DNA from 4 places in the Priestia aryabhattai genome. Region 2 is predicted to be linked to each of the others. Evidence: riboswitches for the same ligand, from Rfam matches in the RefSeq annotation. Region 2 holds a riboswitch; each other region holds the start of a gene.
What was found. A riboswitch is a leader RNA that binds a small molecule or an ion and turns the genes downstream of it on or off. The one in region 2 is predicted to bind cobalamin.
Positions count from the first base shown of each region.

Region 1: it holds a riboswitch for cobalamin, as region 2 does, so the genes downstream of both, metE (5-methyltetrahydropteroyltriglutamate--homocysteine S-methyltransferase) here and M3225_RS10995 ((2Fe-2S) ferredoxin domain-containing protein) in region 2, are expected to answer to the same signal.
Region 3: it holds a riboswitch for cobalamin, as region 2 does, so the genes downstream of both, M3225_RS09485 (cobyric acid synthase) here and M3225_RS10995 ((2Fe-2S) ferredoxin domain-containing protein) in region 2, are expected to answer to the same signal.
Region 4: it holds a riboswitch for cobalamin, as region 2 does, so the genes downstream of both, M3225_RS06480 (ribonucleoside-diphosphate reductase subunit alpha) here and M3225_RS10995 ((2Fe-2S) ferredoxin domain-containing protein) in region 2, are expected to answer to the same signal.

Region 1 covers NZ_JAMBOQ010000002.1:37,598-42,902, reverse strand. Annotated here, with positions in the region: gene M3225_RS06780 (acetate uptake transporter) at 1-134, opposite strand, end outside; gene metE (5-methyltetrahydropteroyltriglutamate--homocysteine S-methyltransferase) at 270-2,567, opposite strand; cobalamin riboswitch at 2,720-2,908, opposite strand; SAM riboswitch class I at 2,989-3,099, opposite strand; gene M3225_RS06770 (hypothetical protein) at 3,180-3,431, opposite strand; gene M3225_RS06765 (sugar porter family MFS transporter) at 3,806-5,185, opposite strand.
Region 2 covers NZ_JAMBOQ010000002.1:800,659-805,963, reverse strand. Annotated here, with positions in the region: gene M3225_RS11005 (sirohydrochlorin chelatase) at 1-312, opposite strand, end outside; gene cobJ (precorrin-3B C(17)-methyltransferase) at 331-1,953, opposite strand; gene M3225_RS10995 ((2Fe-2S) ferredoxin domain-containing protein) at 1,967-2,347, opposite strand; cobalamin riboswitch at 2,451-2,629, opposite strand; cobalamin riboswitch at 2,750-2,928, opposite strand; gene M3225_RS10990 (hypothetical protein) at 3,075-3,233, opposite strand; gene M3225_RS10985 (M42 family metallopeptidase) at 3,579-4,616, opposite strand; gene M3225_RS10980 (cation:dicarboxylate symporter family transporter) at 4,724-5,305, opposite strand, start outside.
Region 3 covers NZ_JAMBOQ010000002.1:506,949-512,253, reverse strand. Annotated here, with positions in the region: gene M3225_RS09490 (FecCD family ABC transporter permease) at 1-775, opposite strand, end outside; gene M3225_RS09485 (cobyric acid synthase) at 981-2,507, opposite strand; cobalamin riboswitch at 2,600-2,779, opposite strand; gene M3225_RS09480 (YdcF family protein) at 2,927-3,490, shown strand; gene M3225_RS09475 (APC family permease) at 3,550-5,112, opposite strand.
Region 4 covers NZ_JAMBOQ010000001.1:1,253,422-1,258,726, reverse strand. Annotated here, with positions in the region: gene M3225_RS06490 (o-succinylbenzoate--CoA ligase) at 1-1,108, shown strand, start outside; gene menC (o-succinylbenzoate synthase) at 1,112-2,215, shown strand; cobalamin riboswitch at 2,497-2,682, shown strand; gene M3225_RS06480 (ribonucleoside-diphosphate reductase subunit alpha) at 2,816-5,059, shown strand; gene M3225_RS06475 (ribonucleotide-diphosphate reductase subunit beta) at 5,076-5,305, shown strand, end outside.

The sequences.
Region 1 (5,305 bases), 760 kb from region 2:
ACCAATGAAACACCATCGGTTACCCCAAGCTTTTGAAACGATGCAACGAGTGTCACCATGGCAAGTCCGAATAGGCCTAGCGCTGATGGATCAGCTGTTACAATTTTAACGTGCTGTGTGCTGTTGTTACTCATGTTGTACCTCCCTGATTTTAAAAACACTTTAAAAAGATACAAAAATGTACGGGAAGTGTCAATGGATATTTCTGGGCTTTTAAAACCCTATAAAAACAAGCAGTGTAGCCTCTACACTGCTTGTTTTTTGATTCCTTACGATTGAACGTTTTGCAATAAATTTTGTCTTGTTTGCTTTGCTGAAGCAACCATGACTTTTAAGGCTTCGACCGTCTCACTGATTCCTCTTGTTTTAAGGCCGCAGTCGGGATTAATCCAAAACAATGTAGGATCAAGGACCTGCAAGGCGCGGTCGATGTTTCGCGTCAGCTCTTCAAGCTTTGGTATGCGCGGACTGTGGATATCGTACACGCCAAGTCCGATTCCTTGATTGTACGTATGTTCTTCAAACGCATAAATTAATTCACCGTGGCTTTTAGACGTTTCAATGGAAATCACGTCGGCATCAAGCGCTTTGATGGCATCGATAATCTCTTCGAATTCTGAATAGCACATATGCGTATGAATTTGCGTATCATTTTGCACGGATACCGTGGCTAGCTTGAACGCATACACCGCGGCGTTCAAGTAGTTTTCCCAGTTTTCTCGTTTTAACGGCAGTCCTTCACGAAGCGCCGGTTCATCCACTTGAATCATCGAGATGCCTTGACTTTCCAGTGCTTCCACTTCTTTTCTAAGAGCAAGCGCAATTTGATTTGCCACGTCGTAGCGCGAGATATCATCACGCACAAACGACCAGTTTAAAATCGTAATTGGACCCGTCAGCATTCCTTTAACCGGCTTATTTGTTAGAGATTGCGCATAGACCGTTTCTTTTATCGTCATCGCCTGCTGATAGAATACATCTCCGTATATAAGCGGCGGCTTTACGCAGCGAGAACCGTATGATTGCACCCAGCCAAACTTAGTAAACTGAAAGCCTCCTAATTTTTCACCGAAGTACTCAACCATGTCCGTTCGTTCAAACTCTCCGTGCACAAGCACATCTAAGCCGATGTCTTCTTGAATTTCAATCCATTTTTTTATTTCATCGTTAATGTACGCTTCATACGCTTCATTGCTTAACTCACCTTTCCGCCACTTCATACGCTCGCGTCGCACTTCTTTTGTTTGCGGGAAGCTTCCAATTGTTGTGGTTGGAAGAAGCGGCAGTTGAAAAGCCTCTTTTTGAACGCGCTGACGTACGTCAAACGGTGCTTGACGCTCCGCTTTATAGCTGAGTTGCTTCAGCGCTTCTTGCACGTCCTGATGATTTCGGAAAGATGATTGATTTAATGCTTGAATGGCCTGTTTGCTTACATTTATCTCTTCTTGTATTGTTTCTTTTCCTTGCTGCACCGCTTTTGTTAACAGCGTGATTTCCTTCAGCTTTTCATCTGCAAAGGATAGAGCGTTCTTTAAAATTGGATCAATGGTTTCTTCGCTTTTCACCGTGACAGGAACATGTAATAGACTCGATGAAGGCTGTAGGATCAAACGGTCTTTTGATACTACTTCTTCAATTTCACTAAGCGTTAAAATCTGTTCGTCCAAATTTTCACGCCAAATGTTTCGTCCGTCAATAACTCCTGCCGCAAGCACTTTATCAGTTGGAAAACCATATTTATTAAGCGCAGTGAGATTTTCTCCGCGGTCATGTACAAAGTCTAAACCAATTCCTTGAACAGGAAGAGACACAACTTCTTTGTAGTAATCAACGCTGTCAAAATACGTTTGCAAAATAACCTTTACGTTCGGTGCCGCTTCATTCAAAGATTGATAGACTTCTTTGTACAACGCCAGGTCTTCTTTTGATAGCGTTGTAGATAAAATCGGCTCATCCATCTGTACCCACTCGACGCCTTCTGCCTGTAGCTCAGCTAAAATAGTCGCATAAAGAGGAACAAATTGTTCAACTATTTTTTCAAACTCACTTTCTTTATACCCTTTCGACAGCTTCACAAATGTCACTGGCCCTAAAATAACGGGCTTTCCTTTGATATTTAGCTTTTGTTTTGCTTCTTTGTAGAATTGAAGCGGGCGATTTTCTACAAGAGCAGGCTTTGCTTCGTCAAGCTCTGGTACGATATAGTGATAATTTGTGTTAAACCATTTTGTCATCGTAGATGCTACTGCACCTTTTGTACCTCGCGCTATGTCAAAATACGTTTCAAGCGATACCGGCCCTCCGTCATAATTGAAACGTTTTGGCACCAAACCAAACATAACCGCTGTATCTAACACGTGATCGTATAAGCTAAAATCGCCGACTGGAATCAATTCAATTCCTGCGTCACGCTGTTTTTTAAGATGTTCAAGGCGAAGAGCTTCAATTTCTTGCAAAAATACATCTTTCTCCAGCTTTCCTGCCCAAAACTGCTCAAGCGCTTTTTTCCATTCTCGTTTTTCACCAATTCTTGGATAACCTAAGTTTGAACTTTTTACACTGCTCATTTTTTCCACTCCCTGTAGTTTCTTTTTTTCCGCTAAACTAAAAAATCTCTCTTTTCGAAATGAAAAGAGAGATGATACGCATCGTTAACTAGAGTTGAGATAGCCTGTTTTTCTCAACACGTATTCCTCACTCCTCTCTATATCCCGTAGAGCTTAAGTGCATACAACAGGCAGGTCTCCTGACTTAGGTTCATCGCTTCCTATCCCTTCCCATTTCAGAATGAAACAGTGGTTAATAAGTTGCTCCCCATTACAGTGGCGGGACCGCGCCGGATTTTCACCGGTCTTCCCTTTTAAGCTGCGTACATTCGTTACACAGCACCTGATGCATTTTTATAAAATTGTTACATTCAAAACAGGATTACATAAAATAAAAAGCCTCTCTATTCGTAATAGAGAGGCATAGTATCTATGAAATCCTCTCTTATTTGTCAAAGCTATACGCTTTGCAGGATTTAGCACCTTTTTAACAGGATCGTTAAATGGTTGCCGGGCTTCATAGGGCCAGTCCCTCCGCCTCTCTCAATAAGAGTTTTAATTTTTTATAATGTTTTGAATGTAGAGTTATCTTAACACCTTAGATTTACATTGTCAAAAGAAATTTCAAAAAAATCAGTTTTCAGGAGGTGCTGACGCTAATTTTTGCCTTAACATTTTGTAATCATCTTTTCGATGTGTTTCAATTAAGTCTTTTGCTCCTTGATGGTATCCTGATGAGTAAATGTACTCTACCGCTGTTTCAATAAGTTTTCTCTTTTCCTCGGCACACTCCCGGTCCATTAAAGGGAACAGTCTACCTAAAAGGTCATTTAAATCTTCTTTAATAAAACGATCAAGTCCTTCTTTCATCTTTTCGTTTGCCATTATAGCTCCTCCATTTGCTGTGTATGTTCTAAGCCTCTATAAACAGGTATTTCACTGTAAATTTTCAGATAAAGTTAAGTCGTTAAACAGTATATCAAGTGAATGTTTTGCTTCAATTACATATGTAATACAAATATATGACAAATAAAGAGGATATATCATCATTCATTATCTATTATAATGTTTGACTGAGCCTTCTGCTACAAGGTTTCTTTAAGAATTATGTAGAATATGCCAAAAGTCTTACTGTAAATCATAGAAAGACTTTAAAAAAAAGATACCTTTATCGTATCTATGAATCATTCACATTACGTAAAAAAAGAATCCTTTGCTGAGATAGCAAAGGATTCTTACATTTAAAACGTTTACGACAATTAGACGTATTTATTACGCTCAACCGGACTCAAAGAATTTCTTTCAGAGCGAGCTGCCATGTCCGTTTCAATTTGCTCTAGGCTCCGTCCTTTTGTTTCGACAACTACAAAACGTATGAAGAATAATCCGAGAATACAAATGATCCCGAAAGTTGAAAAGATAACGCCTAAGCTAAACTGATCAGCTAAAATAGGGAACACAAGCCCAACTGCCAGTGACCCCGTCCAGTTAAAGGCAGACGAAATCCCAGCACCGATTCCGCGTACAGAAAGCGGGAAAATTTCCCCTACAATGATCCAAGTAAGCGGCGCCCAAGAAAACGCATAGCAAAGGATGAAGCAGCAAAGTGCAATTAGCGTAACCCAGTTAACTACGGCTTCATTAACACCTACTGCTCCAAGAATAGCCGGTGTAAAAAAGGAAAGGGCCATTCCCGCTCCGCCAACCGTAAGAATGGTACGGCGGTTGTATTTATCAACAAACTGCAGAAAAATAAGTGTTGTCACGACGAAGATTACCCCAACAATGACCGTAAAACCAGCTGCTACCTGCGGGGCTAAACCCACTTGACGGGCAATGCTTGTCGCATAATAAACAATCGAGTTTGCGCCTTGAATCTGTTGAAAAGTTGCCATTCCGACGCCAATAATTAAAGCTAAACGAAATTTTTTATGAAACAGCTGTTTGATGCCTGATTCTTCATGCACAGCTACGCTTTCAATTTCAGACACTTCAGCTTCCACTTCAGCTGCTGAGGGACGAAGCGTACGCAAAACTTCACGCGCTTTATCTCCCATCCCATTTTTAATTAAGTAGCGAGGTGACTCTGGAAGCTTTATCATACCGATGCATAATACGACCGCAAAAATACCGGCGCTGCCAAGCATTAGTCGCCAGCTGTTTGGAACCGGCTCAAAAATAAAGGCTACGATATAGCTTAATAATAGTCCAATTACAATCATTAATTGGTTCAAACCCGAAAGCTTCCCGCGAATATTAGCAGGTGCGATTTCTGACATATATGCAGGAACTAAAGAAGAAGCCGTTCCTACTGCTGTACCTAAAAAGACGCGAGCAATCGTTAACGTAATTTCCTCTGGTGCGATGGCTGAACCAATTGAGCCTAAAAGAAAGATGATAGAAGAAATTAAAATTAACTTTCTTCGTCCAAACTTATCCCCTAATAAACCGCTTAAAATGGAACCGATAATCGCTCCGCCCATTAAAGACGAAACAACAATTCCCAGCCACAGCGGACTTAAATGAAATGCTTGACGGATATGACCTTCTGCACCAGCAATAATCCCAATATCATAACCGAATAAAATACCGGCAAATGAGCCGAAGAAGAAGATAAACTTACTTGATACTTTACTCATGATTATATATCCCCTTTTTATTGTCTTAGTTTTGCTACCTATCACATGAATTTAAAACGCTTTCATTCTTTCTTAAAAACGACTTTCTTTCACGAATAGTCCACACGATTAGTGAAAGCT
Region 2 (5,305 bases):
GCCAATGGGACGCCCGTATACGAAGTTTACATGTGGATATTTTTCCTTGGCCTCATCTATAGCCGCCGGAATATGTATTTTAGAATGACCAGCAGGCAAGAGCATAATCGGAATCACAACTACATCTTGTGCTCCTTTTGCCACACACGTGTCAATTCCTTGACTTACATTCGGACGTTCAAACTCCAGAAAACACGTTTCTACTAAAATAGATGCGTCCCAATCATGCTTCATAGTAGAAATAAACTCGCGAATTTGATCGTTCCCTTCAGGATCTCTGCTTCCATGACCTACAAATAAAACTGATTTCATATAATGTCCTCCCATTTCTTAATCTCCGCACGGAGCTGGTTCTACTTTTATTTTTGGTGTTATATCTTGATAGTCGAAACCATAGACGTTCTTCACACGCTTAAAGAATTTATGAAACCGCTCATTAGGATGACCTTTTTCTTTATATTCATGGATAATATTCTCCACTATTTCAACAATGTCATCGGGCGCTATGCCTTCCGCTACAATTTGACCTGAATGCGCATTGCGTCCAACCGTTTTAGCTCCTAAAAATAAGTCAAACGCACCTTTTCTATAGACAATGCCGATATCTTCTTGAACAGCACCGTAACAAGCCATACCGCATCCATTAATACCAAGCTTCAGCTCTTTTGGCATGTCCATTCCCCCCAGGCGTTTTTGTAATTCTTCCGTATGTGGAATGGCATCGCTTTTTTCTCCATCGCAAAAATCACACGCTTTGATTGTGAACACGTCTCCGACCGGAGATAATAAAAAGGAAGCTGCTTGGAGCTTTTCAATGATCATATCTGGATGAGCCGTTGGAATTTGCAGTTTGATTTGATGGTCAGGTGTATACTCCATCGTACCTTTTTCACCAACAACTTCTGCTAGTGTGGTCATTTGAACAGGCGTGAATTTCTTATTTGCAAGTCCTGGACTAACTGCTACTTCAAAAATAGACTCGATTGGCTGGTGTACGACCGCAGAAGTGGATTCACCTAAAATTGCTTGAAGCGCTTCTTCTGCAAGGGCTCGTGAAGCTGCTGTTTCTTCTCTTGTGTTCTGAACTGCTTCAATAGCTGAAGCTGATTGCTTTACAGCCTCCTCTTGATCAAGAGCCCATGGTTCTGCTTCTTTTCGAAGTCGCTGATGAGGTCTTAGCGGCTGCTCTGTTTGGTTGAGGGTATATTTCCGCTGATACCCGCGCGGTGTAATCATTAAATCGTCGTAAAAGAATGTAGAGGAATTTCCAACAACAACGGTAGTCAGCATGCCGATTTCATGATTTAACATATCTTTTAAATTGGTCATTACGACTTCTTCACGGTCACGATAAGCGCTTTTCACAAGACCAACAGGCGTATCAGGGGAACGGTATTTTAATAGAATCCTTTGCGCTTCAACAATTTGCCTTGTTCGTCTTCCGCTTTTCGGATTATAAAAAGCCACTACAAAATCTGCTTGTGCAGCTGCTTCAATTCGTTTTTCGATTAGCTCCCAAGGCGTAAGATGATCACTTAAACTAATCGTACAGGCATCATGCATTACGGGTGCACCAAGGAGAGATGCACATGAATTAATGGCCGAAATGCCAGGAATTACTTCCAGCTCTACGCCCGTTTCCTTTTTCCAGCCCTTTTCAATCAACACTTCATACACAAGTCCAGCCATTCCGTATACTCCTGCATCTCCGCTTGAAATAACCGCCACGGTTTTCCCTGCTTCAGCTTGCTTTACAGCTTCTTGTGCACGGCTTACTTCTTCGGTCATTCCTGTACTGATAATTTGCTGATTCGTTAACAGTCCTTGAATTAATTCCACATAGGTTTTATAACCGATGATCATATCACTTTCTTGAATGGCTTCTCTTGCTCGCTGTGTAATATGTTCAAAGCTTCCTGGACCGAATCCAATAACTAACAGTTTACCTTTCATGCTAGCTCCTCCTTTATGCGTTACTTTTTACTTTGTCAATTCCTTCTATGGAGTCACTGTTTTCTGGAGAAACGAAACCCTTTTGATCATATTCATAAATAAGCGATTCCTTTAAGCTGCAGCCACCTGCTAAATGCTCTTCGACAATCCGGTGAGCCACTTTTTCAGTGACCTGCTTGTACCAGTCTCCCGAAGGATATACGATAGCTACAGGAGCATCTTTGCATCGTCCGTTACAGCGCGTACGCGTTGTATGAACCGCTTCATCTAAGTTCAGTTCCCCCACTTTATTACGAATAGCTTGCGTGGCTTCTTCTCCACCTTTTCTCATACAGCTACTTCCATTACAAATCAACACGTGATGTTTTGTTCCATTTAAGTTCCACGTCGTCACACTCATTCGCTCCTTTACTAAAAAAAAGCGCCTCTATCAATGATAGAGGCGCAGAAAAATTCAAACTAAGTTTTTGCACTTCCACCTATATCCCGTAGGGTAAGCTTAGCATTAGAAAAAGGCTGGTTTCCTGACTTCGATTCATCACTTGATTGCGCCTTCCCGAATACAGTGGCAAATGCAATCAGCTCCTCTTCACAGTGGCGGGTACGCGCTGGCTTCACACCAGACTTCCCATTTAACGCAATGTAAATATTACGCACCTTTTTTTTGCACGATATGCAGTTTTATGCTACGAGAAAAACCCGCTTCGCTAATATGCGAGCGGGTAAAACGTCAGAATAAAAGTGTACACGAATGCCACTTTAAGCCAACGTTTCCCTTCCCGCTCCCCGGAGAAATAGAAACTTCACAATAAAGACAGGTCTCCTGACTTGTGTATCATTCTACTTGAGAACCTTCCCGTGATTTTTTCACAGTGGTTATACTCGTTCGTCCACACTTACAGTTGCGGGGGCAGTACTGGTCTTTCACCAGTTTCCCTATTAAGCCTTCTTGGCACCTTTACTGTTGCTGTTTGATATATATGAACCTTTTAAACTATCAGAATAATAGAAGTAACTACCATATCATAGCGTACATTTTTTTTTATTTCAACTCTATTCTTTTCGTAAGATACAAGAGGCTATAAAAAAACAAGAGCAAAAAATCAGCTCTTGTTTTTCTACTATATAGCTACCAATGTTAAATGAGGATCATTATAATACACGACTTCTGAAAGAACTTTACAGCCATTTGTTTTTGCAAAAGCTTCTCTCGCCTGCTTTTCAGTTTCAAATTCAAACATTTTCATTTCTTTTCCAGCATACACCGTCAGTACCCACATGAAAAGATTCGCCTCCGATTATTGTAGTGATCGCTATATCCACATTATGACGAAACCATTTCCTTTTGAAAACCCATTCTACAAAACTTGTCATAAGAAAATTTTAAAAATTTAAAAACATTTTAACTCCTGGAAATGAACAAAATGTACAAAAGATCTAAGCAGTATTATACCTTTTTAAAAAAGGCGCTTTCTTAATCAACTGGTGCTTCACCAGTAAAAATATGTATAGTATCTATAAAAAAAGAAGCCGGCTATCCGGCTTCTTTTTAGGAAAGAACAGACATAATAACCCCGTCCTGCTCTTTGTTTTGCATAAAAATACATTAACTAAATATTCACCTCTTAAAGCTGAACCATATTTGACTGAATATAGTGATAAAGAAGCTTATACGTATGATTTAATGAATCTTGATGCGTTCTCTCAAACGCATGAGAAGAATCAATTCCTGGACCAATTAAGCCGTGTACGATGTCATGTCCAGCACGAATAGCAGCAGAAGCATCTGATCCGTAAAACGGATAAATATCTAATTTGTACTGAATATCATGCTGCTTGGCTAACTCCACCAAATGTTTTCTCAAACCGTAATGATATGGGCCGCTTGAATCTTTTACACAAATAGACACGGTGTATTCATCGGTAGATTGCCCATCACCCATAGCACCCATATCAACCGCTAAGTATTCTACTGTTTGAGGCGTAATGTTCGAATTTCCTCCGTATCCAATTTCTTCATTATTGGAAATGAGAAAGTGCGTGGTGTATGGCAGTTCTATTTGTTCTTCTTGAATCGTTTTAATGAGCTGAAGCAATAAAGCTACGCTTGCTTTATCATCAAGATGACGGGATTTAACAAAACCGCTTTTTGTTATTTCTACACGAGGATTAAACGAAACAAAATCGCCGACTTCAATTCCAAGGCTGAGAACATCTTCTGCACTATGTACTTTTTCATCCAGTCGAATTTCTATATTTTCTTGATTTCGCTCAGCTTTTCCTGCATCTTTATACACATGGACAGATGTTTGATGCATAAGGATGGTTCCTGTAAATACTTCTCCTGATGAAATTTCAATTTCACAATATTCTCCTTCAATGGAATTGTAGCGAAATCCTCCAATTAAGTCGATTTTCAGACGCCCACTCGGTTTGATTTCTTTTACCATGGCACCTAATGTATCGACATGAGCCGTCAGCATGCGGTGATGATCAGTATCTTTACCGGGAATTGTAGCGACTAGGCCTCCTTTTCGATTGCGATACGTTTGAATATTTAGCTCTTTTACATAGTCTTCGACAAATGAAATAACCTTTTCTGTATTGCCAGAAGGACTGGGAATCGAAACAAGCTTTTTAATTAACTGAACAGTTTCCGTCATTATGACACTTCCTTTGTCTCTCATTTCTTTTATTTTACCATATGTTTCAAAAAAGATAACAGGCAGCTACAAACAAAAAAGCCGGGCAGCTGCCCGGCTTTTTTGTATTAAGCTATGTTTGATTTCTTTAATTCGTTTGTGTAATTTAATGATTTTTGCTTATCAAATTCACCTTCAGACTTCGACATCACAATAGCAGCTAATGCATTTCCTACTACGTTAACTGTGGTACGCATCATATCAAGAATGCGGTCAATTCCTGCAATAAATGCCATGCCTTCAAGAGGGAAGCCCATGGATTCAAGTGTAGCAAGTACAACTACAAACGATGCCCCCGGCACACCAGCCATTCCTTTTGACGTTAACATCAGAACAAGAAGGAGCTGAATTTGATCCATAATGGAAAGGTCGATGCCGTACATTTGAGCAATAAATAATGATGCCAGCGCCTGATAAATGGTTGAACCATCTAAGTTAAACGTGTAACCTGTTGGAATTACAAACGATGTAACCGATTTAGAACAACCGAAGTCTTCCATCTTTTTGATAAGAGACGGTAGAACCGCTTCTGAACTTGCCGTTGTAAAAGCAAGAAGCAGCTCATCTTTTAATACTTTTATCAGCGTAAACATGCTTGTTCCAGCCATTTTAGCAATAATTCCAAGAACCACAAGCACAAAGAAAATCAT
Region 3 (5,305 bases), 290 kb from region 2:
CTCCTATTAAAATCATTCTTTTTTTCTTCTTTACGTCTATTCCCATAAACTGAGCGGATTGATCGCCAAATGCTAAGCCGTTCAGCTCTTTTACATGTAACAGCAGCATAATCGTACCGATCAAAAAGAACGGCCCTAATATTTGAATATGAGACCATCCTCTCATCGATACGCTTCCCATCAGCCAATATAAAACCTGTCTTACATCTTCTTCAGGAGAAAGAGCCACAATTAATGAAATAAGCGCGCTCATAAAGGATGATAAAATAATTCCTGCTAAGATGATGGTTTCATTGGCCAAATTGCCGCTTGCGAGCTTCGTAATACCAAAAACTAAAAGAAGGGTAATAAATCCAGATACAATGCCGACTACAGGCAGCGTGAAGATGGATAAACCAAAAATACTCCAATGAAAATAAATTGCCATGACAGAGCCAAGGGTTGCACCTGAGGAAACCCCAATCGTGTAAGGGTCGGCAAGAGAATTTCTTAATAGTCCTTGAAAAGCAGCACCTGCTATAGAAAGCGAAGCTCCTACTAAAAATGCCACCAGTACTCTTGGAAATCGAATTTGCCAAATGATTAAATCCATATTTTCCGGACCGCGATATAAGGATAATCCGGTAAGGTGGCCAATAATAATTTTGATTGTATCTCCTACGGTTAACGAAACCGTACCAATAAATACGCCCATGATAACCGAAGTACATACAATAAATAAACTCACTATGTATAAAATAGATGTTTTGTTAAAAAAGATACGTTTAAAAATCAATACTTTCAGCTCCTCTAGGAAACGAGGCGTGATGTTTTACATTACATTAACCATTCATTTTCCTGTCCATAAACCATGTTTCCACCATACATAGAGTTGGAAACAATCATCTTTTATTTGTTATGAGTGCTAGACTGTTGAACTAGACAACATAGAATAGCGTACTAAAAATTCTGGTAAAAAAACAAGTGAAAGCCTCTGCAAGCTATACTTTTTGTGCTTGCTCCGGGCTTTTATAGTTGTCTATTAAATGATACAGCTTTTCCATATCTATAGCTTCTCGCACATACGCCGCTGCTTTTGAAAAAGACTCATCTTTTTGCAGGCGGCTGTTAAATGTATCCGTAATGGGCGGCAATTTTTTATGTTTACGAATTTGATTAAGCAAAGCTCTGCGCAAAGTATCATTATGAAAGACATCATGAACATACGTACCAATGACGTTTTCTTTAACCGTTCCTTCTTTTTCATCATCGACCACTGCAAAAGCCTCCGTCATGCTCTTAGAAACCGTCTTTCCCATATGAATTTCGTAGCCTTCAATCGAAACTTTTTCACTCTCTAGCTGAACGTATCCAGAAACTCTTTCTGTTTTTTTGCTGGTAGTCATAATGGTTTCCACCGGAAGCAAACCCAGCCCTTTAATAGATTCAATTCGGGACTCTACTGCATCGGGATCTGTAATCGTCTCACCTAACATTTGATATCCTCCGCAGATGCCAATAACGTGAACGTTCGTTGTGTTCAAGACTTGATTAATTGCTAGACCCAGGCCGCTTTCTTGTAAAAACTGCGCATCTTCAATCGTATTTTTACTTCCTGGTAAAACAATTAAATCAGGCGTACCTAATTGTGACGGCTTGGTTACAAGTCTCACATGACAGTCTTCTTCTAAGCTTAGAGGGTCGATGTCTGTAAAATTTGAGATGCGTGGATACGAGATAACCGCAATATCGATTTCTTTTAACGGATTCACAAGCGTTGAGTAATTTCTGAGTGATAACGAATCTTCAGCGTCAATTTCCACGTCGTGCATATAAGGAATAACTCCTAGTACCGGAACACCTGTGTATTCTTCAAACCACTTCAACCCCGGTTTTAAAAGCTCTAAGTCTCCTCGGAATTTATTGATTAACACCCCGATAACTCTAGACTTGTGTTCATCTGGAAGCAATTGAAGAGTACCCACTAAGCTTGCAAAAACCCCTCCTTTATCAATATCTCCTACTAACACAACAGGGGCTTCGGCTATCTTTGCTACGCGCATATTCACGAGTTCCCGATCGTTTAAATTCACTTCAGCAGGACTTCCAGCACCTTCAATCACAATTCGATCATAATGATTTGCAAGCTCTTTATAAGCCTCTGTGATAACGTTCAAACCTTCATTAAAAAATTCTTGCCGATACTGAAAAGCAAACATATTACGAAGCGGCTTTCCATGAACGACAATTTGAGATTCATGATCACGAGTTGGTTTAATTAAAATAGGGTTCATATTGGTTGTTGCTTCTACTCCAGCCGCTTCTGCTTGAATTCCTTGCGCTCTGCCAATTTCTTTTCCATCCATTGTAATGTATGAATTGAGCGCCATATTTTGCGATTTAAACGGTGCAGTTTGATAGCCGTCTTCTTTAAAAATGCGGCAAAATGCTGTAGCAATCATGCTTTTTCCAGCGTCTGAGTGCGTTCCTTGAATCATAAGAGGTTTTCCTTTTTTCACTTTATCCACTCCCTATCACATAAAAAAACCTTAACTGTAAAAGTCAAGGTTTGGTCATGCGCTCATTAACACATTGTCTTGACTTATTTCTCCCACCGAAAAATAAGGGGTTTTTAAAAGCAGGTCTCCTGGCTTATGCTTCATTTTACTTCTGCTCCCTTCCTAGTTTAACTAGTGGGTCTTTGCAGGTTCATCCACATTTACAGTAGCGGGGGCTGCACCGGATTTACACCGATTTCCCTATTATCCTCCTTAGAGGCACTTTTAAAATCATTTATTCTTTATTGTAACGAATTTTATAACCATTCACAATAACAATTTTCTTCTATTATTATATATTACTGTGTTTATACTTATTTGGATCTCGTATGCTATAATAACAATTATTTTCCAAACATCTTATGTAATAGCTAGGAAGGTGCTCACAGTTGAAGAAAAAAATAATTTATATCTTTATTAGTTTGCTTGTTCTTTATATAGCAATCATATCTTTTTTTATGTATCAAATAGCTCACAAGCCTGTTCCACAAAAAGCAGATTACGTGCTCATTTTAGGTTCTAAAGTAGATGGAGATCAAATGTCTCCTAGTTTAAAAGAACGAGTAAAGACGGCTTTATCTTATTTACAAACACATAAACAAACAAAAGTCATCGTAACGGGTGGAAAAGGATCCGATGAAGAAATCTCTGAAGCAGAAGCAGCCTATCGTTTTCTACGAAAAGAAGGAATTGAAAAGGATCGAATTATAAAAGAAGACCAGTCAACTTCTACTTTTGAGAATTTTACTTTCACTAAAAAGAAAGTCGATATTCAAAATAAAAAAGTAGTGCTTGTTAGCAGTGATTTTCATTTATTTCGCTCCTCTATTATTGCCAAGCGTCAAGGCTTTCACATATATCCTTTAGGTGCAAAAACACCTAACTCAATTAAACTTCAAGCCTACTTTCGTGAGTATGCTGCTATTTTAAAAACATGGCTGTTTGATAAATAAATAGAGTACACGCCTATATAAACGAAAAAACACGGCATGAATTCATGCCGTGTTTTTTATTAGTCATCTGTATCGATAACTGCTTTTGGTAAACCTGTATATTTCGCCCAGTAGAAAATACCGAGGGAAACGAGAGCAATTAAAATTAAGTCAAGTGGGTTGCTTAGCACACCTTGTCCTCCACCAAATGAACCTAGGTAAGAGATAACAAGCATAATAATATAATAAGCAACTAGCCACCACGCAGATTTAAGCTGCTGTGCAAATTTTACAACGTCAGTTGGTACGTATTTTTTAAACGCTACGTAGATAACGACCATTAGAAGCTGTGATCCTAGAAGCCAAGAAATTGTCGTCCACCCTGACCAATACACGATGTAGGAACAGAAGATAAATGAAACAGGAGCAATAACACTCATACCTTTTAATTTAAAAGGCTTTTTAAGGTCTTTTGCATTTACTCTGAATGCAGCAGCTGAAATTGGCGCAATAGCATAAGACAGAATAAGTGCTACTGAACATACGTTTACTAGTGCTTCCCACGAAGGAAATGGCAGTGTCCAGAATACAGACATTCCAAATGATAGCCATAGTGACGCACGTGGAATTCCTGTTTTCTTATCTACTTTTGAGAAACGTTTAAATAGTGTTCCATTACGAGACCAAGCATAAACTAGACGAGAAGTTGTATTCATAAAGATGTTCCCGTTACCGCCTGGTGATAAAATAGCATCAAAAATAACAAGCGTTACTAACCAGCCAAGGCCTAGAATAAGTGCAATATCTTTAAATGGTAAAGAGAATTGCTCTTGAATTGTTCCCCATCCTCCTGATAGCATATCAGACGGAATGTTACCAATGAACAATACTTGCAGTGCTGTGTAAATAATCGCTGAAAGTACAATACAGATAATTAGCGCGATTGGAATATTACGCTGCGGATTTTTAACTTCACTGGCTACAGAAACAATAGGGTGAAGTCCTAGGTAGGCAAACATAACGCCACCTGTTGAAATGGCTGCTTGAATACCATTAAAACCAAACGGAGCAAAATCGCCAGTTGTAAAGTTAGCTGATTTGAAGTGATAAGCTAACACGACGATAATTGTAAGAGGAACCGCATATTTGAACACAGATATAATGACATTTGACTTAGCAAATGCTTTTACACTTACGTAGTTAATGATAAAAAATAGCGTTAACAACGCGAACTGAAATAACCAGCCAATTGTAGTAGGCGATTCAGAACCATGTTTAGTTAGACCAGGAAGCCAAAAAGCAACATACTGACGTACAGCCGTTACCTCGATGGCAATCAAACTAGTGTAAGCAATAATGGTAATGAATGAAATTAAGTAACCCACTAAGTGACCATGTGAGTAAACTGGATAACGGATAATTCCACCGGTACGCGGCAGCGCTGCTCCAAGTTCAGCATACACTAAACCGATAAGTAAAATAATGACTCCGCCAATCAGCCACGAAAAACTTCCGGCTGGACCAGCCTTTGACGCTACGTTACTAACCGCAAATAACCAGGCGGAACCAAAAATAGCTCCCATCCCAATTAACGTTAGGTCAAGTAACGATATTGATTTTTTAAACTTTCCTTGATCAGACATAAAATCCTCCTTTAAAATTCCCACTCCACATACCTAACGCCCTTGCGTCCGATATGGGATTCTTTACATCATCCTCCTCTTACTAAGACCTCACAAGTGGATATGTTAACAAATATTCTCTAAAAAACCAAGTTAAAAACTTTATTTTTTTGCAAAACATCATTGAATTGTTTATGTATAACGCATAAATTCC
Region 4 (5,305 bases), on a different contig from region 2:
CATCACTCAGCTTATTTTATCTGCCTTAAAAAGTTCTCCAGAAACAGAAACGGATTTTCAGAAAACGTGGAATCTCGAGGAGACGTTCACCATTATGTATACGTCTGGAACAACAGGTAATCCAAAAGGGGTGCTACAGACATATGGAAATCATTGGTGGAGTTCCGTTGGTTCAGCACTTAATTTAGGATTAAATGAAAAAGACTGTTGGCTTATAGCAGTTCCTTTGTTTCATATTAGCGGCTTATCTATTTTAATGCGAAGTGTCTTTTACGGAATGAAAATTATTTTAGAAGAACGATTTGAAGCAAGAGCGGTGAATGAAGCAATTGAAAACAAAGGAGTAACGATTATTTCGGTTGTCACTTCCATGCTATCCAATATGCTTGATGAATTAGCTGAACGGAAATATCCAAATACATTTCGCTGTATGCTTTTAGGAGGGGGACCCGCACCGCTTACCATTTTAGAGGCTTGTGTGACTAAAGAGATTCCTGTTTATCAAACATATGGAATGACAGAGACATCTTCACAGTTCGTTACGCTCTCACCTGAAGATAGTTTGCGAAAACTTGGATCAGCAGGTAAACCATTATTTCCATGTGCAATGAAAATTGTAGATGAGAATGGAAATGAAACACGTGAAGCAGGAGAGATTATTGTTAAAGGTCCAAATGTTACAAAAGGATATTTAAACAAACCTGAAGCTACTAAAAAAGCCCTTCAACAAGGTTGGTTCTATACAGGAGATATCGGGAAAGTGGATGAAGAAGGCTTTCTATATGTATTAGACAGACGTTCGGACCTCATTATTTCAGGTGGAGAAAATGTATATCCAGCTGAAATTGAAAATGTTTTATTGAAGCATCCCACTGTTAAAGAGGCCGGTGTAACAGGAGTAGCCGATGAAAAATGGGGACAAGTTCCAGCAGCATGCATTGTTACAAATGAAGATGTTTCAGATGAAGAGTTATCTTTACACATTCAACAATTTTTAGCAAAGTACAAACTTCCAAAGTATTTCGTACGAGTAGAGGAACTGCCAAGAACGGCCTCTAATAAAATCATACGCCGGAAGCTATCATCGTTCATACAGAAAGGGAATTAATCGATGATTATAAAAAAAGTACATCTTTATAAAATTGACATGAAGCTTCTTTCCCCTTTTTCAACAAGCTATGGTACGGTGCAGGATCGAGAATTGATTTTGCTTGAAGTAGAAGATGAAAAAGGATTTACAGGGTGGGGAGAAGTCGTTGCTTTTTCATCTCCTTGGTATACGGAAGAAACGATTCAGACATGTTTTCATATGTTAGACGATTTTTTAATTCCTTCGCTTCTTCATCAGCAAGTTCAAAAACCAGAGGATGTTCAAAAGTTATTCAAACCTCTAAAGCGAAACAACATGGCTAAAGCAGCTTTGGACTGTGCTGTATGGGATTTGTATGCAAAGCGGCAAAATAAGCCGTTAGCTGAAGTAATTGGCGGAGTAAGGCCTGCTGTAGAAGCTGGAGTGGTAGTTGGCTTAAATGATATTTCCATAATGAAAGAACAAATAAAGACTTACATGAAAGATGGCTATAAGCGCTTTAAAGTGAAAATTAAGCCAGGTGCTGACTATGAGTTACTAAAACAAATTCGGGATGAATTTCCAACCATTCCTCTTATGGCTGATGCTAATTCAGCCTATACGTTAAGCGATAGTGATTCATTGAAAAAACTAGATGAATTGAATTTAATAATGATCGAACAGCCGTTAAGTTCTGATGATATCCTTGATCATCGATTATTGCAAAAGCAAATGAAGACGCCGATTTGCTTAGATGAAAGTATTGTGAGCTATGAAGATGCACGTCATGCAATCGAACAAAAAAGCTGTAAGATTATCAATGTGAAAATCGGTCGAGTTGGCGGAATGTCCGTAGCAAAGCAGATTCATGATTTATGCGCCCAGCACGGTGTAAGGCTTTGGGTGGGAGGAATGTTAGAAGCTGGGATTTCACGAGCTCATAACATCGCCCTTGCCACACTGCCTTCTTTCACGATACCAGGTGACATTTCTGCGTCGTCTCGCTATTGGGAAAAAGATATTATTAAGCCCGAAGTAGAGGTAGAAGCCGGAGTAATAAAGGTGAAGGCAAAACCGGGGATAGGATACGATATTGATAAAAAGTTTATAAAAAAAATCACAGCATTTGAAAAAGAATACAAATAATTAAAAACCGTTTTTTTTATGAAAAACGGTTTTTTTTATTGACGTTGTCAATGTTTAGTAGAAAAATAGGACAAATTTTTTAAAAAGAGCACATTGTTCCATCAAGCGTGTCAAAACATGTTATGATGGAATAGTTTGATGAAAAAAGTCGAAGGGTTTTATCGTAAAAAACAAAATTATTTTAGAAAATAGGTTGATAGTTTTCTAAGTTGTCCTATATAATGTGTTTATAACATAACACAATATGTTGTTTTGGAATTGATGATAAAATACTATATTTTGTGTTTTCCAGTGAAAAAGGTGTCTGATAAAAAGACTTAAAAGGGAATTTGGTGAAAATCCAAAGCTGTCCCCGCAACTGTGAATGCTGATGAAATAAGGAGATCCACTGTGAGTAAACATCATGGGAAGGCCTTAAAGTAAAAAGAAGCATAAGTCAGGAGACCTGCCTTTTTTATGTCGTTTTATCTTCTTCGGGAGGTGAGAGGGTAGAGCGAGGATTGAGAAAAGACTTAGTGTCTTCTTCTATCTTCGTTCTATTCGCTCACCGAGGTACGGTGAGCGATTTTTTATTTTGAAGTGAAGAGAGGAGCCATATTTATGGTGAATACATTAAAGCCTACAATTCTACATGAATTAACTGCATATATTGAACGTTTAAAAAAAGAATTTACGCAGCTTGATTTTTCTTTGTATGAGGAAAAGGTTATTCAAACTGTTACAGTAAAGGAAAATATGACGGACGAAAAGGTTGCAAACGTACTAATTTTGGCAGCCCTAGAGCGTATTTCAATGGAAGAACCAGATTGGACGTACGTAGCGGCAGACGTCTACTTAAACGAACTATATCGAAAAGCAGCGGACAACCGAGGCTATGATAAAAAAGAGAAGTACGGTTCGTTTTATCAGCTTATTCAAGAATTAACAAAAATCGGCATTTATAATAAACAACTATTAAAAACATATACAGAAGAAGAAATTAATGAAATTGCTTCAGTCATTATTCCTGAACGCGATCGTTTATTTACATACATTGGATTGTTGACATTAGCAGATCGCTATTTAGCGACATCGCATGATAAGCGCGTATACGAACTACCGCAAGAACGTTTTCTTATCATTGCTATGACGCTGATGTCTCAAGAAAAGAAAGAAAATCGAACAGCATTAGTAAAAGAAGCATACTGGGCGCTTTCTAGTCTATATATGACGGTTGCTACCCCAACACTTTCAAACGCAGGAAAGAGCTATGGACAGCTATCTAGCTGCTTTATTGATACGATTGATGACAGCTTACGCGGTATTTACGATAGCAATACAGATTTGGCCACACTTAGTAAAAATGGAGGCGGAATTGGTGTATACCTCGGTCATATTAGAAGCCGAGGAAGTGATATAAAAGGTTTTAAAGGCGTATCATCAGGAACAATTCCATGGATGAAACAGCTAAATAATACGGCTGTAAGTGTCGATCAGCTAGGTCAACGACAAGGAGCTATTGCCGTATATTTAGACGTATGGCATAAAGACATCTTTTCATTCTTAGACGCGCGTTTGAACAATGGTGACGAACGCCAGCGCACGCATGATTTATTCACTGGCGTATGTTTGCCAGATTTGTTTATGGAAAAAGTAGAAGCACGTGAAGACTGGCATTTATTCGATCCTCACGAAGTTCGTACGCTGATGGGCTACTCGTTAGAAGATTTTTATGATGAAGAAGAAGGCAGCGGTTCGTTCCGCACTCGTTACGCTGAGTGTGTAAATAATGAACAGCTTTCAAGAGAAACAGTACCTGCTATTGAAATCTTCAAGCGCATTATGATTTCGCAGCTTGAAACCGGAACGCCTTATATGTTCTATCGTGATACGGTTAACCGAGCTAATCAAAACCGCCACGCGGGCATGATTTACTGCAGCAACTTATGTACAGAAATCACGCAAAACCAAAGTACAACGGTAGTAACAGAGGAAATTACGGAAGACGGAAAAATTATCATTACAAAGAATCCGGGCGATTTTGTCGTATGTAATCTTTCTTCTATTAACTTAGCTAGAGCCGTAACTGAAGATGTGCTTGAACGTTTAATTCCAATTCAAGTACGCATGCTTGATAATGTTATTGAGCTAAATGATTTGCCGGTACTTCAAGCAAAGCTAACGAATCAAAAGTACCGCGCAGTGGGGCTTGGCACATTTGGTTGGAACCATTTGCTTGCCTTAAAGAAAATAGCATGGGAGACAGATGAAGCGGTAGCATATTGCGATGAATTGTATGAACAAATTTCTTACTTAACCGTCCAGGCAAGCATGAACTTAGCTAAAGAAAAAGGCGCATATCCATTATTTAAAGGCTCAGATTTTGAGTCAGGCGCTTATTTTGAAACACGTGAATACACAAGCGAGGCGTGGAATGAACTGCGTAACGAAGTTCAAAGCAATGGGATAAGAAATGGATACTTAATGGCTGTAGCACCTAATTCATCAACATCTATTATCGCCGGTTCTACTGCAAGTATTGATCCGATTTTCCGTAAGTTTTATTCAGAGGAAAAGAAAAATTATAAAATTCCGGTGACGGCACCAGATTTATCACCAGCAACAAACTGGTATTATAAGTCCGTTTATTTAATTGATCAGCACTGGAGCATTAAGCAAAATGCAAAGCGACAGCGCCATATTGATCAATCCATTTCATTCAACTTATATGTACAAAACGATATCCGAGCAAAAGAGTTACTGGATCTTCATATGACGGCATGGAAAGAAAAATTAAAAACGACCTACTACGTACGTTCAACATCAAGTGAAGTCATTGAAGAATGTGAAAGCTGTCATAGTTAAAAGGAGTGAATAATTGATGACAAGCATGTTAAAACGAGAATTAATGAACGAAACAGCTCCGAACCGCTCGACAGGAATTATCAACGGCAAGAGCTCAAATATTCTAAACTGGGATGACGTCCGATTTTCATGGGCGTTCCCTAAATACAAGCGTATGCTAGCTAATTTCTGGACGCCGTTTGAAATTAATATGGGTCAAGATATTAAGCAGTTCCCTCAGCTAACGGCTGACGAACAAGAGAGCTT